DNA from 2 places in the Kitasatospora sp. NBC_01300 genome. Region 2 is predicted to be linked to the other one. Evidence: predicted binding sites of a transcription regulator. Region 2 holds the regulator's gene; the other holds the start of a gene.

Region 1 (7,797 bases), 2.3 Mb from region 2:
TCTCTGCATCCCGGGCCGTTCAAGCCCGGTCCAGAACGCCCAGGCCCCGGAGGTCAGCGCCCGGCCGACCCCGCCAGCCGCTCCAGCATCAGCGCCACGGCCGGCACCTCGGCCAGGTCCGGCAGGGTCAGCGCGACCACCTGCCGCACCGCCGGCGCCCCCGCGGCCGTCCGCACCGGCACCGTCGACACCCCGTCCGGGCGCACCGACTCCAGTGCCAGCCGGGGCAGCACCGCCACCCCCAGCCCGGCCGCCACCAGGCCGACCACCGCCGGATAGTCGTCGGTCGCGAAGTCGATCCGGGGCTCGAAGCCCGCCCCCGCGCACAGCTCCACCAGGTGCCCCCGGCACTGCGGGCAGCCCGCGATCCACTGCTCCCCCGCCAGCTCGGCCAGCTCCACCGGCCTGCCGCGCCCCGCCAGCCGGTGCGCGGCGGGCAGCAGGCCCACCAGCGGGTCGTCCAGCAGCGGGGTGACCACCAGATCGGACCAGTCGGAGCCGGCGCTCAGCTGCTGCGCCTCCAGGTTGGCCTCGGCCCGCGCCTCGCGCGGTGTCCCGTGCGCGGGCGCCGGCAGCGCGGCGCCGTCGTCGGACTGCGGGTAGCGGAAGGCCAGCGCGATCTCGCACTCGCCGCCGCGCAGCATCGCCAGCGACTCCGGCGGCTCCGCCTCGACCAGCGACACGCGCACCCCCGGATGGCTGTCCCGCAGCCGGGCGACCGCGGGCGGCACCAGGGTGGAGCTCGCGGTCGGGAAGGAGACCAGCCGCACCCGCCCGGCCCGCAGCCCGGCGATCGCGGCGATCTCCTCCTCGGCGGCGGAGAGCCCGGCCAGGATCCCGGTGGCGTGCTTGAGCAGCACCCGCCCCGCCTCGCTGAGCTGCATGCCCCGGCCGGAGCGGACCACCAACGGGGTGTCCACCGACTTCTCCAGGGCCTTCATCTGCTGGCTGATGGCGGGCTGCGTACAGCCCAGCTCGCGGGCGGCGGCGGAGAAGGAGCCGGTGCGGGCGACGGCACGCAGAACGCGCAGGTGACGGGCCTCGATCATGCCTCAGTTATAAGGCAATCTTTGCCAATGGCAAAATTCTACTGATGATTGAAGCCTCAAACGCCGAACACGCCGAACACGCCGGAGGCCCGGCCGCACCCCGAGGGGCGCGGACCGGGCCTCCGGTCGACCGTCAGGCGTCAGTGCGAGTGGCCGTGACCGTGGCCGTGGCCCGCCTCGGCCTCCTCTTCCTTCTTCTCCACCACGAGGGTCTCGGTGGTGAGCAGCAGGGAGGCGATCGAGGCCGCGTTCTCCAGGGCGGAGCGGGTGACCTTGACCGGGTCGATGACGCCGGCCTTCACCAGGTCGCCGTACTCGCCGGTGGCCGCGTTGTAGCCCTGGCCGATCTCCAGCTCGGAGACCTTGGAGGTGATGACGTAGCCCTCCAGGCCGGCGTTCTGGGCGATCCAGCGCAGCGGCTCGTGCAGCGCCTTGCGGACGACCGCGACACCGGTCGCCTCGTCGCCCGTCAGGCCCAGGCCGCCGTCCAGCACCTTGGCGGCGTGCACCAGGGAGGCGCCGCCACCGGCGACGATGCCCTCCTCGACCGCGGCACGGGTCGCCGAGATGGCGTCCTCCAGGCGGTGCTTGCGCTCCTTCAGCTCCACCTCGGTGGCGGCGCCGACCTTGATGACGCAGACGCCGCCGGCCAGCTTGGCCAGGCGCTCCTGCAGCTTCTCGCGGTCCCAGTCGGAGTCGGTGGCGGCGATCTCACCCTTGATCTGGGCGACGCGGCCGGCCACGGCCTCGGTGTCACCGGCGCCGTCGACGACGGTGGTCTCGTCCTTGGTGATGGTCACGCGGCGGGCGGTGCCCAGCACGTCCACGCCGACCTGGTCGAGCTTGAGGCCGACCTCCTCGGAGATGACCGTGCCGCCGGTCAGGGTGGCCAGGTCGCCGAGGATCGCCTTGCGGCGGTCGCCGAAGCCCGGGGCCTTGACGGCGACCGCGTTGAAGGTGCCGCGGATCTTGTTCACCACGAGGGTGGACAGCGCCTCGCCGTCGACGTCCTCGGCGATGATCAGCAGCGGCCGGGAGGCACCGCCCTGGAGGATCTTCTCCAGCAGCGGCAGCAGCTCCTGGATGGAGGAGATCTTGCCCTGGTTGATCAGGATGTACGGGTCCTCCAGGACCGCCTCCTGCCGCTCCGCGTCGGTGACGAAGTACGGCGACAGGTAGCCCTTGTCGAACTGCATGCCCTCGGTGAAGTCCAGCTCCACGCCGAAGGTGTTCGACTCCTCGACGGTGATGACACCGTCCTTGCCGACCTTGTCGATCGCCTCGGCGATCAGCTCGCCGACCTGGGTGTCCTGGGCGGAGAGGGACGCGACGGCGGCGACGTCGTCCTTGCCCTCGATCTCGCGGGCCACCGAGAGCAGGTGCTCGGAGACGGCGGCGACGGCCTTGTCGATGCCCTTCTTCAGGGCGGCCGGGCCAGCGCCGGCGGCGACGTTGCGCAGACCCTCGTTGACCAGGGCCTGGGCCAGCACGGTGGCGGTGGTGGTGCCGTCACCCGCGACGTCGTTGGTCTTGGTGGCGACCTCCTTGACGAGCTGCGCGCCAAGGTTCTCGTACGGGTCGTCCAGCTCGACCTCACGGGCGATGGTGACACCGTCGTTGGTGATGGTCGGGGCGCCGAACTTCTTGTCGATGACGACGTTGCGGCCCTTGGGGCCGATGGTCACCTTGACGGTGTCGGCCAGCTTGTTGACACCGCGCTCCAGCGAGCGGCGGGCGTCCTCGTTGAACTGCAGGATCTTCGCCATGTTCCCTATTCCCTCGGGGCTTCGGCCGGCCCACCGGCCGCCGGACTACGTGAACCAACAACCACGCCCCGGGCCCCTGTCACTTGGGACACGGATCCGGGGCGGGTCGGAACGACTTACTTCTCGATGATGGCGAGAACGTCGCGAGCGGAGAGAACCAGGTACTCCTCGCCCTGGTACTTCACCTCGGTGCCGCCGTACTTCGAGTACAGGACGATGTCACCGACGGCGACGTCGAGCGGCAGACGCTGGCCGTCCTCGAAGCGGCCCGGGCCGACGGCCAGGACGACGCCCTCCTGGGGCTTCTCCTTGGCGGTGTCCGGGATAACCAGGCCGGAGGCCGTGGTGGTCTCGGCGTCGAGCGGCTGGACCACGATGCGGTCCTCAAGCGGCTTGATGGCAACCTTGCTGCTGGTGGTCACGTCCGAGCTCCCCTTCGGAGATTACGGGGTTTCTAACGGGTAGGAGCGAACCTGCGGGCCTGCCGTCGCGGGGGTCAGGCACACGTCTTCGCGTTAGCACTCCCCCAGTGGGGAGTGCCAAGGACGACCATAGGCCGGTGTTAGCACTCAGTCAACCAGAGTGCCAACGGCGCGCCCTGGCGTCCCGAACCGCGGGCGCGCAGCCGTACTCCTGTGCGACCACCCCGCCCCGGGCGGGCTCCCGCCGCGGGCCGCGACCCCGCCCACCGCGCCGGCCGTCGGAGCCGGTGGGGCCGCCAACCCGCCAGAATGGCCCCGTGGACACCGAGAACCTCCAGCCCCTGCTGACCCCCGAGGGCCAGGCCCTGCTCGCCGAACTGCGCGAGTTCACGCCCGAGGAGGAGCTGGCGCTGGCCACCAGGCTGCGGCGGGAGCACCCGGCCGAGCTGGTGTCGGCGGCCTTCGGGCAGGCCCGGCTGCGGCAGCGGGCGCGGGCGAAGTTCGGGGCGGACGCCGACCTGATGTACTTCACGCCCAACGGCGTCGAGCAGTCCACCCGGCGCAGCGTGGCCGAGTGGCGGGCGCGCCGCTTCGCCGAACTGGGCGTCCGCCGGCTGGCCGACCTGTGCTGCGGCATCGGCGGGGACGTGCTGGCGCTGGCCAGGGCCGGGATCGAGGTGCTGGCCGTCGACAAGGACCCGGCGGCCTGCGCCGCCACCGCCGCCAACGCGGCCGCGCTGGGCCTGTCCGACCTGGTCCGGGTGCGCTGCGCGGACGTCGCCGAGGTGGACGTCACCGGCTACGACGCGGTGTTCACCGACCCGGCGCGGCGGACGGCGCGCGGCCGGGTGTTCGACCCGGAGGCGTACGCCCCGCCGCTCTCCTGGGCGATCGAGGCCGGCCGCCGGACCCCGATCGGCGCGCTGAAGGTCGCCCCGGGCATCCCGCACGAGGCCGTCCCGGCCGACGCCGAGGCGGAGTGGGTCTCCGACCACGGCGACGTGAAGGAGGCGGTGCTCTGGTTCGGCACCGGGGCCGCCCGCCCGCACCGCGCCACCCTGCTGCCGCAGGCCGCCAGCCTCACCGGCGGCGACCTGCCCGACCCGCCGGCCGGCCCGGTCGGGCGCTACCTGTACGAGCCGGACGGCGCGGTGATCCGGGCCCACCTGGTGGCCGAGGTGGCCGAGCAGGTGGGCGGCCGGCTGATCGACCCGAAGATCGCCTACCTGACCTCGGACCGGCTGGTGGCCACCCCGTACGCGCACGCCTTCGAGCTCACCGACGTGCTGCCGTTCCACATCAAGCGGCTGAAGGCGCTGCTGCGCGAGCGCGGGGTCGGCACGGTGGTGATCAAGAAGCGCGGGATGGCGATCACCCCGGAGGAGCTGCGCCGCCAGCTCAAGCCCTCCGGGCCGAACGCCGTCACGGTGATCCTCAGCCGCACCGACAACGGGCCGCTGATGATGCTCGGCCGGCCCGCCTGAGGCGGCCGCGGGGCGGGCGCCCGGACTACGAGGCGGGCGCCTGGATGTAGTCCTCCAGCCGGGCCACCGAGAAGCCCTGCTCCTGGATCCGGGCCAGCAGGTCGCCGAACATCTGGGTCATCGTGGCGCCCTTGAGCTCCTTCGGGCCGCGGAAGTGCGCCAGGATGATGTCTCCGGACTTCAGCTTCTTGTCCGCCGCCTGGTACTGCATGTCGTGGATCTGCATCGACTCGCGCCAGAGCACCATCGCGCGCGGGCCGCACTGCTGGACCGAGTTGTTCAGCGTCGGGGTGTTGGCGCCGTCCCCGAACGGCGGGCGGAACAGCAGCGGGGCGGTGCCGTACTGCTGGGTGAGCGCGGACTGCGCGTCGCAGATCTCGGACTTCTGCTTCTCCGCCGGGATCTTGCTCATCACCGGGTGGTCCACGGTGTGGTTCTGGATGTGGTTGCCGAGCGCCTGGAGCGGCTTGAAGTAGCCGTAGTCGTTCTTGACGATGTCCCGGGTCAGGAACATCGAGATCGGCACCTTGAGCTCGGTCAGCATCTCGACGAACTTCGGGTCCTTCTCGGCGCCGTCGTCGATGGTGATGAAGACGACCTTGTCGCTCGTCTTCACCTCGCTGAACACCGGCACGGGGCCGGTCCGTTCGAGCTTGATGGGCTTGTCCGCGGGCGGCGCGGGGGCCGGTGCCAGCGGCTTGAGGTTCCACTTCGCCCAGGCCGCCGGGTCCCCGCCGGCCGGGGCCGCGGTGGTGGGCGTGCCGGCCGGGCTGGTCGGCACGGCGCCGCCCCCGGCGGGCTGGGGCGTGGTCGCCGAGCTTCCGCCGGCCGCCGCCGGGGCGGCGCCGCCCCCGTTGTCGCCGCATCCGGTGGCCAGGGCCAGCAGGGCCAGCGCCCCCACCGCGTACGTCCTGGTCCTGCTCCGACCGTCCCTGTTCACCGCAGCGCGCTCCCGGTTCCCGTCCAGCTTCTTCTCAGCTATGCACGGTAGCGGTCGGGGCGGCGGTTCCCGGACAGTGCCCATTCGACGCCTATTCGACGTGCTCGCTGGTGAAGGACCAGCGGTGCACCGGGCGGCCGAGCAGGTCGGCCGGCGGGTCGGCGACCGGCACCGGCTCGCCGGTCCACCAGGTGATCAGCAGCACCCGTTCGCCGGGCGCGCCGAGCAGCTCGGTGCGGACCAGCCCGGCCGAGCCGCGCACCGCCGGCAGCGCCACCTCCCGTACCCAGGAGGCGAGTTCGGCCCCGCGGCCGGTCGCGGCGCGGGCCTCCCACATCGCGGCGACGGTCACTCGGCGCCGCCGGTGAGGGCCTGGTACGCCTGGCCGTGGACGTCGCCGTGCCGGACGTCCGCGCCCGGCACGTGCGCCTCGGTCACCGGCAGCGAGGAGTCGGCGGACAGGTCGAGCGCGGACGGCGTGCGGTCGCGCCACACCATCTCGGAGCCCAGCGCGGCCACCATCGCGCCGTTGTCGGTGCACAGGCCCGGCCGGGGCACCCGCAGCCGGATGCCGGCCCGGTCGCAGCGCTGCTGGGCCATCTCGCGCAGCCGCGAGTTGGCGGCCACCCCGCCGCCGATCATCAGGTGGTCGACGCCGTTGTCCCGGCACGCCTTGACGGCCTTGCGGGTGAGCACGTCGGTGACGGCCTCCTGGAAGGACGCCGCCACGTCGGCGATCGGCACCTCCTCGCCGGCCCGGCGCTTGGCCTCCACCCAGCGGGCGACGGCGGTCTTCAGGCCGGAGAAGGAGAAGTCGTACGCGGGGTCGTTGCGGCCGCTCAGGCCGCGCGGGAAGGCGATCGCCTTGGGGTCGCCCTCGCGGGCGGTGCGGTCGACCACCGGGCCGCCGGGGAAGCCCAGGCCGAGCACCCGGGCGACCTTGTCGAAGGCCTCGCCGGCCGCGTCGTCGATGGTCGCGCCGAGCGGGCGGACGTCGCTGGTGATGTCCTCGCTGAGCAGCAGCGAGGAGTGCCCGCCGGAGACCAGCAGCGCCATCGTCGGCGACGGCAGCCGGCCGTGCTCCAGCTGGTCGACGCAGATGTGCGAGGCGAGGTGGTTGACCCCGTACAGCGGCTTGTCCAGCGCCCAGGCGTACGCCTTGGCGGCGCTGACACCGACCAGCAGCGCGCCGGCCAGGCCGGGGCCCGCGGTGACCGCGATGCCGTCCAGGTCGCTCGCCTTGACGCCGGCGGTGTCCAGGGCGCGCTGGATGGTCGGGACCATCGCCTCCAGGTGGGCGCGGCTGGCGATCTCCGGGACGACGCCGCCGAAGCGGGCGTGGTCGTTGACGCTGGAGGCGACCGCGTCGGCCAGCAGCGTGGTGCCGCGCACGATGCCGACGCCGGTCTCGTCGCAGGAGGTCTCGATGCCGAGGACGAGCGGTTCGTCAGCCATGGCGGGTGTCCTTAAGGTCCTTCGGGTCAGTGCTGGGGTGGTCGAGGCGCATCACCAGCGCGTCGACGTTGGCGGGCTGGTAGTAGCCGCGCCGGATGCCCACCGGTCGGAAGCCGAAGCGCTCGTACAGCTGCTGGGCGCGCGGGTTGTCCACCCGCACCTCCAGCAGCAGTTCGGCGCAGCCGCGGCGGGCGGCCTCCCGGATCAGGTCGGTGAGCAGCGCCGCGCCGAGGCCGGCGCCCTGGTGGCGCTGGTCGACGGCGATGGTCTGGACGTCGCCCTCGCCGGCGATCGCCATCAGTCCGGCGTAGCCGACGACGGCGCCGTCCGCGTTGGTGGCGACGGTGTAGTGGCGGGTGCCGCCGGGGTGGGTCTCGGCCAGCTCGGACCAGTACATCCCGGTGGACCAGGCGTCCTCGGGGAAGAGTCGCAGCTCCAGCTCCATCACCGGCGCGATGTCCCACCAGCGCATCGGGCGCAGGGTGGTGCCGTGTTTCACGCCGGGAGCACCGCCTTGTAGCCGGCCGGCACCTGGGCGTCCGGACGGCGCAGGTACAGCGGGACGTTCGGCAGCAGCTCCCGGCCGGCCTTCAGCTCGGCGGCGGCGAAGCCGGCCAGGGCGCCGGCCGACACGTGCTCGGGGCCGTGCGCGCCGGGGAAGGTCTCGGGGTAGAGCAGCGC
Region 2 (7,797 bases):
CGCTGGGCCTCAGGCTCCAGCACGGCCTGGCCGACAAGCTGGTCTACGCCAAGATCCGCGCGGCCTTCGGCGGCCGGCTGCGCGGCGCCGTCTCCGGCAGCGCCGCGCTCGCGCCCGAGATCGGCTACTTCTTCCTCGGCGCCGGCGTGCCGATCCTGGAGGGCTACGGCCTCAGCGAGACCAGCGCCGGCTCCTGCGTCAACCGCGAGGAGGACATCCGGATCGGCACGGTGGGCCGCCCGCTGCCCGGCACCGAGGTCCGGATCGCCGAGGACGGCGAGATCCTGCTGCGCGGCCCCGGCGTCATGCGCGGCTACCACGACCTGCCCGAGAAGACCGCCGAGGTGCTGGAGGCCGACGGCTGGTTCCACACCGAGGACATCGGCGAGCTGGGCCCGGACGGCTTCCTGCGGATCACCGACCGCAAGAAGGACCTGTTCAAGACCTCCGGCGGCAAGTACGTCGCGCCCAGCGAGGTCGAGGGCAGGTTCAAGGCGGTCTGCCCGTTCGTCAGCAACATCCTCGTGATCGGCAACGGCCGCAACTTCTGCACCGCGCTGATCGGCCTGGACGAGGCGGTCATCATGCCGTGGGCCGCCGAGCACGGGCTGAAGGACAAGTCCTACGCCGAGGTGGTCGCCGACCCGCAGGTGCACCAGCTGATCGAGGGCTTCGTCAAGCGGCTCAACGCCGACCTCCAGCGCTGGCAGACGATCAAGAAGTTCCACCTGCTGCCGCGCGACCTCGACATCGAGCACGGCGAGCTCACCCCGAGCCTGAAGATCAAGCGCCCGGTGGTCGAGCGGACCTACGCGGACGCCGTCACCGCGATGTACGCGGGCGCCAACGAGGCCTGATCGGCCCCGACCCCGTACGGCTCACCGGTTCGGGTGAGCCGTACGGGACAATGGGGTCATGCCCTCCGCACTCCCCGACGGCGAACCGGTGCCGTCCGACGGTTCCCTGCCCGCATCCGCCCGCACCGGACTCGGTCAGCGGCCGTTCGGCTTCTACCTGCACGTTCCCTACTGCGCCAGCCGCTGCGGCTACTGTGACTTCAACACCTACACCGCGACCGAGCTGCGCTCCTCCGGGGCCGTCGCCTCCCAGGAGACCTACGCGGACAACGTGGTCGCCGAGATCCGGCTGGCCCGCCAGGTCCTCGGCCCGGTCGACCTGCCGGTGCAGACCGTCTTCCTCGGCGGCGGCACCCCCACCCTGCTGCCCGCCCGCGACCTGGTGAAGATGCTCGCCGCGCTGCGCGAGGAGTTCGGGCTCGCCGACGGCGCCGAGGTCACCACCGAGGCCAACCCGGAGTCCGTCGACCCGGCCTACCTGGCCGAACTGCGTGAGGGCGGCTACAACCGGATCTCCTTCGGCATGCAGAGCGCCCGCCCGCACGTCCTGAAGCTGCTCGACCGCCACCACACCCCGGGCCGCCCCGAGGCCTGCGTCGCCGAGGCCCGCGCCGCCGGCTTCGACCACGTCAACCTGGACCTCATCTACGGCACCCCCGGCGAGTCCGACGACGACTGGCGCGCCTCCCTGGACGCCGCCATCGGCGCCGGGCCCGACCACGTCTCGGCGTACTCCCTGATCGTCGAGGACGGCACCAAGCTCGCCGCCCGGGTCAAGCGCGGCGAACTGCCGATGATCGACGACGACGTGCACGCCGACCGCTACCTCATCGCCGAACAGGCCCTCAGCGCCGCCGGCTACACCTGGTACGAGGTCTCCAACTGGGCCACCACCCCCGAGGGCCGCTGCCGCCACAACGAGCTGTACTGGACCGGCGCCGACTGGTGGGGCGCCGGCCCGGGCGCGCACAGCCACGTCGGCGGCGTCCGCTGGTGGAACGCCAAGCACCCCGCCGCCTACGCCCAGGCCCTCGCCGAGGGCCGCACCCCCGCCCTGGGCCGCGAGGTGCTCGCCGAGGAGGACCGCCGGGTCGAGCGCATCCTGCTCGAACTGCGCCTCGCCGAGGGCATCCCGCTCACCCTCCTCACCGACACCGGCCGCCACGCCGCCGCCCGCCACCTCGCCGACGGCCTCCTCGCCGCCGAGCCGTACGCCGGGGGCCGCGCCGTCCTCACCCTCCAGGGCCGACTGCTCGCCGACGCGGTCGTGCGTGACCTGGTGGACTGACATTCGTTAGCGTGGACGTCAGCCGTCGGAGGGAGCGTGCGATGACCGCCATCGATGACCGGATGACCGGGATCTTCGAGAACCTGGAGGTGCCGGAGGGCGTCAAGGCCGAACTCATCAGGGGGGAAATCGTGATGATGGCGGGGCCTGACATGGTCCACAACCTCATCGTCCTGGCCATTCAGCACCAGCTTCCGTACGACCGGTGGCGTCCACTCACGACCCAGGACCTGAGGATCCCCGGCCAGGCGAGCGAACCCCAGCCCGACCTGGTCGTCTTCGAGCGCGGGGCGGTCGAGGAGCACGGACGGCTGCTGCCGTCGCCCGCCGTCACCCTGGTGGTCGAGGTGGTGTCGAAGACCAGCGTCGATCGTGACTACCGGACCAAGCGGGAGCTCTACGCCGAGGGCACCGTCCCCGCGTACCTGATCGTGGACCCGATCAAGGGTGTCTGTGTGCTGCTGACCGAGTTGGGCAAGGATCCCGGGTCCGGGCTCCCGAGGTACATGTCCGAGCGGACCAGCAAGTTCGGCGAGCCCGTCCCCATCGGTCTGCTCGACATCGGTCTGGACACCACGGACTTTCAGCAGTACGTCTGACCGACCTCACTCCGGAATCGCCACGAAGTCGATCAACTCCTCGACCTTGCCCAGCAGTTCCGGCTCCAGGTCCTTGTAGCTGTCCACCGCGGAGAGGATCCGCTTCCAGGCCGCGGGGGTGTTCACCGGCCAGCCGAGGCGGCGGCAGACGCCCTCCTTCCACTCCTCGCCGCGCGGGACGGCGGGCCAGCCGGGGATGCCGACGGAGGCGGGCTTCACGGCCTGCCAGATGTCGATGTAGGGGTGGCCGACGACCAGGACGGCGTCGCCGGTGACCTGGGCGGCGATGCGGTGCTCCTTGGTGCCGGGGAGCAGGTGGTCGACCAGGACGCCGAGGCGCCGGCCCGGGCCGGGGGCGAAGTCGGCGACGATCGCGGGCAGGTCGTCCACGCCCTCCAGGTACTCGACGACCACGCCCTCGATCCGCAGGTCGTCGCCCCAGACCCGCTCGACCAGTTCGGCGTCGTGCCGGCCCTCGACGTAGATCCGCGACTCGCGGGCGACCCGGGCCCGGGCGCCGGGGACGGCGACCGAGCCGGAGGCGGTGCGGCCCGGCGTACGGGAGGGGGCGGGGCCAGCCGGGCGCACCAGGGTGACCGTCCGGCCCTCCAGCAGGAAGCCGCGCGGCACCAGCGGGAACACCCGGAGCTTGCCGAAGCGGTCCTCCAGGGTGACGGTGAAGCCCTCGGCGGTCTTCTCGCAGCGCACCACCGCGCCGCAGAAGCCGGTGGCGGCCTCCTCCACCACCAGGTCCCGTTCGGCGGTCACCTCCGGGGCGGGCTGCTGCTTCTTCCACGGCGGGGTCAGGTCGGGTCCGTACTGGCGGCTGCGCATGAAAGCGACTATACGGACGGACCGTCAGAGGCCCGGCGCGCCCCAGACCGGGAACCAGCGGCTGAGGTCCTTCTCCAGCCGCAGGTCGTTCCCGAGCATCGCGTTGACCTGGAGCTCCAGCGGGTTGTTGCGCCGCTCCCCGCCGCCGGGCATCGGGGCGAAGGGGTAGAAGGTGCCGCGCTTGTAGAGGTAGACCAGGGCCAGCGACTGCCCGGCAGGGTTGCGGAAGCCGACCAGCGAGCAGAGCAGCTGCGGCCCGAAGCCGTTCGCCTCCAGCTCGCTGTTGACCGCGTGCAGGTCGTTGACCAGGTCCGGCAGTTCCTCGGGGGTGTGCCGGGCGAGCAGCCAGGAGTAGCCGTAGCCGTCCTTGGAGGCCTCCACCGGGACGCCGCCGCGCTCGGTGTCGGCGTCGAGCAGCGCCCGCACCTGCTGTTCGACCTGGCCGAAGGCCGCGCCCTCGACGGCGGCGAAGCAGACCGAGCCGAGCCCGGTGGGGGTGAACCCGGCCGCGGCCTCCAGGGTCAGGGCGGCGGACGGGACGCCGAACAGCTGGTCGAGGTCGGGCTTGACGGGCTTGGTGCGCCCGAACAGGGTGTCCAGGATTCCCACGGCGGTCCTTTCGGAGGAGGGAGTCGGGAGGAGTCGGGAGGGGGTCGGGAGGGCCGTAGGGGGGCGGGGCCTCAGCGGCCGAGCTGCTCGGAGATCTTCGCCAGCTCCGCGAGCCGCTTCTCCAACGTCGGGTGGGTGGAGAACAGCTGCGAGGCGGTCTCCCGGGCGCTCAGCGCGGGGGCGAAGTAGAAGGCGTTGTAGGGCTGCGCCTGGCGCAGGTCCTTGCTGGGGATGGCGGCGATCTGGCCGGTGACCTTGGTGAGCGCGGAGGCGAGGGCACTGGGCCGGCCGGTGAGCTGGGCGGCGGCGCGGTCGGCGGCGAGTTCCCGGTAGCGGGACAGGAGCCGGGTGAGCAGGAAGCTGATGGCGTAGACGACCATCGACACCAGCGGGATGATCAGGGCGACGATGGCCGCGTTCTGGTCGTTGTTGTTGCGGTTGCCGCCCATGAACCCGCCGTACATGGCGATCCGGGTCATGGCCCCGGCGAGGACGCCGAGGAAGCCGGCGATGGTCATCACCGCGACGTCCCGGTGGGCGACGTGGGACAGCTCGTGGGCGAGGACGCCCTCCAGTTCCTCGGGCTCCAGCCGGCGCAGCAGGCCGGTGGTGACGCACACCACGGCGTTCTGCGGGTTGCGGCCGGTGGCGAAGGCGTTCGGCATGTCGTTGTCGGCGACCGCCACCCGGGGTTTGGGCATGTCGGCCAGCGCGCAGAGCCGGTCGATGGTGCCGTGCAGTTGCGGGTACTGCTCAGGGGTCACCTGGTGGGCGCCCATCGCCCGTTCGGTGATCTTGTCGCTGAACCAGAACTGGGCCACGAACAGCCCGCCGGAGATCAGGACGATCAGTGGCCAGGCGCCGCGCAGCAGCACGATCAGCAGACCGGTGAAACCGACGTACAGCAGCCCGATCACGAACATCGTCACGACCATGCGGCCGGTCAGGCCGCGGTCGGGCGCGAAACGGGTGTGCTGGCCCGAGCTCGACATTGCTTGCTCCTCCATTCGCCGTCGTCTTCGATGCTGCCACCCGGACGGCCCTGCGGCACCACCCCCGCGCCGGGAACTGCGGGCAGGATCACTCCGGCCGGGCCGTTCCTGCCGTTGGGCCCGGGCCTTACACTGGCAGGTACGGTTTTGGCACTCGCAGGTTCAGAGTGCCAAAGCGGGTGCCGGAGCCGGGATCCTCCCGGAGCGGGCAGCAGCATGCGTGACACGAACGGACAACGTGCGAAGACGGAGGTGTGTGCCCCATGGCCGGTGAGGTTCGCCAGCTGGACGACCGCAAGCTCGCCGTGCTCCGCGCGATCGTCCAGGACTACGTGGGCACCGAGGAGCCGGTCGGCTCCAAGGCCCTGGTGGAGCGGCACAACCTCGGAGTCTCCCCGGCGACCGTGCGCAACGACATGGCGGCGCTGGAGGAGGAGGGCTACATCCACCAGCCGCACACCAGCGCCGGGCGCATCCCCACCGACAAGGGGTACCGCCTGTTCGTCGACAAGCTCGCCGAGGTCAAGCCGATGAGCGCTCCCGAGCGCCGGGCGATCCGGCACTTCCTGGACGGCGCCGTCGACCTGGACGACGTGGTCATGCGGACGGTGCGGCTGCTCGCCCAGCTCACCCGGCAGGTCGCGGTGGTGCAGTACCCCTCGCTGTCGCGCTCCACCGTGCGGCACATCGAGCTGGTGGCGCTGGCCCCGACCAAGGTGATGCTGGTCCTGATCACCAACACCGGCCGGGTCGAGCAGCGGATGGTCGACTGCCCGGGCCCGGTCGGCGAGACGGTCCTGGCGGACCTGCGGGCCCGGATCAACGCGCGGGCCGTCGGCCAGCGGCTGCCGGACGTGCCGGGGTTCCTGGAGGAGCTCCCGGCGGGTTTCGAGCCGCCGGACCGCCCGACCGTCAGCACGGTCCTGGCGACGCTGTTCGAAGCGCTCGCCGAGCAGAACGAGGAGCGGATCATGCTGGCCGGCACGGCCAACCTGACCCGCTTCGGGCACGACTTCCCCCTGACCATCCAGCCGGTGCTGGAAGCCCTGGAGGAGCAGGTCGTCCTGCTCCGCCTCCTGGGTGAGACGGCGGACGCCGCGATGACGGTCCGGATCGGGCGGGAGATCGCCTACGAGGGGCTGAATTCCACCTCGGTGGTGTCGGTCGGTTACGGTTCGGGCGACGAGAGCGTGGCCAAACTGGGTGTGATCGGTCCGACCCGGATGGACTATCCGGGCACAATGGGGGCGGTGCGTGCGGTGGCGCGGTACGTGGGCCAGATCCTGGCCGAGTCGTAGCACAGGCCGCCGTCGGAACCTCTGACGGCGGTGTCCAGTCGCAGCACTACTACAGGCGGAACAAGCGGAGCATTTGGTGGCCACGGACTACTACGCGGTACTCGGCGTCCGACGGGATGCGGGGCAGGACGAGATCAAGAAGGCCTTCCGGCGCCTGGCACGCGAACTGCACCCGGACGTCAACCCGGACCCGAAGACGCAGGAGCGGTTCAAGGAGATCAACGCCGCTTACGAGGTGCTCTCCGACCCGCAGAAGCGCCAGGTCTACGACCTCGGCGGTGACCCGCTCTCGCCGGGCGGCGGGGGCGCGGGCGGCTTCGGCGCGGGGGCGGCCGGATTCGGCTTCTCCGACATCATGGACGCCTTCTTCGGCGCCGCGGCCGGCCAGCGCGGCCCGCGCTCGCGCACCCGCCGCGGCCAGGACGCCATGATCCGGCTGGAGATCACCCTGGAGGAGGCCGCCTTCGGCACCACCAAGGAACTCCAGGTCGACACCGCCGTCACCTGCACCACGTGCAGCGGTGAGGGCGCGGCCCCCGGCACCTCCGCGCAGACCTGCGACATGTGTCGCGGCAGGGGCGAGGTCTCCCAGGTCACCCGGTCGTTCCTGGGCCAGGTCATGACCTCCCGGCCCTGCCCGCAGTGCCAGGGCTTCGGCACCGTCGTGCCGACGCCGTGCCCGGAGTGCGCCGGTGACGGCCGGGTCCGCGCCCGGCGCACCCTGACCGTCAAGATCCCGGCCGGTGTCGACAACGGCACCCGGATCCAACTGGCCGGCGAGGGCGAGGTCGGCCCCGGCGGCGGCCCGGCCGGCGACCTGTACGTCGAGATCGCCGAGACCACCCACACCGTCTTCCAGCGGCGCGGGGACGACCTGCACTGCACCGTCACCATCCCGATGACGGCCGCGTCCCTCGGCACCCAGGTGCCGCTGCAGACCCTGGACGGGCTGGAGGAGGTCGACATCCGGCCCGGCACCCAGTCCGGCCAGTCGATCCCGCTGCACGGCCGCGGCATCACGCACCTGCGCGGCGGCGGCCGGGGCGACCTGATAGTGCATGTCGAGGTGCAGACGCCCACCAAGCTCGACCCCGAGCAGGAGGAGCTGCTGCGCCGGCTCGCGGTGCTGCGCGGCGAGGAGCGGCCGTCCGGCCAGTTCGCGCCGGGCCAGCAGGGCCTGTTCTCGCGCCTCAAGGACGCGTTCAACGGCCGCTAGGCCCTAGGCCGGGGCCGCTCTACTGGGCCCTGGCCGTCCGCGCGGGGGTGCCGGGTTCCGCCCGGCGCCCCTTTCGCGTTCCCGATCCGCCCCACCCCCCGGAG

The links. Region 2 encodes HrcA, which represses chaperone genes, less so after heat shock. Its sites were predicted from a motif close to TTNGCACTCNGNNNNNCNGAGTGCNAA; they were not measured.
Region 1: groES (co-chaperone GroES) is a predicted target of HrcA. The motif match lies at 3,378-3,404, and genes of this name have one in related genera.

The regions. Positions count from the first base shown of each region.
Region 1 is NZ_CP108408.1:4,703,807-4,711,603, reverse strand. It holds gene OG556_RS21040 (LysR family transcriptional regulator) at 54-1,049, opposite strand; gene groL (chaperonin GroEL) at 1,190-2,815, opposite strand; gene groES (co-chaperone GroES) at 2,932-3,237, opposite strand; gene OG556_RS21025 (SAM-dependent methyltransferase) at 3,555-4,721, shown strand; gene OG556_RS21020 (polysaccharide deacetylase family protein) at 4,747-5,661, opposite strand; gene OG556_RS21015 (hypothetical protein) at 5,753-5,998, opposite strand; gene tsaD (tRNA (adenosine(37)-N6)-threonylcarbamoyltransferase complex transferase subunit TsaD) at 6,010-7,116, opposite strand; gene rimI (ribosomal protein S18-alanine N-acetyltransferase) at 7,109-7,588, opposite strand; gene tsaB (tRNA (adenosine(37)-N6)-threonylcarbamoyltransferase complex dimerization subunit type 1 TsaB) at 7,612-7,797, opposite strand, start outside.
Region 2 is NZ_CP108408.1:2,378,437-2,386,233, reverse strand. It holds gene OG556_RS10685 (long-chain fatty acid--CoA ligase) at 1-857, shown strand, start outside; gene hemW (radical SAM family heme chaperone HemW) at 916-2,145, shown strand; gene OG556_RS10675 (Uma2 family endonuclease) at 2,187-2,744, shown strand; gene OG556_RS10670 (DUF3097 domain-containing protein) at 2,751-3,578, opposite strand; gene OG556_RS10665 (hypothetical protein) at 3,603-4,187, opposite strand; gene htpX (zinc metalloprotease HtpX) at 4,259-5,179, opposite strand; gene hrcA (heat-inducible transcriptional repressor HrcA) at 5,443-6,477, shown strand; gene dnaJ (molecular chaperone DnaJ) at 6,554-7,693, shown strand.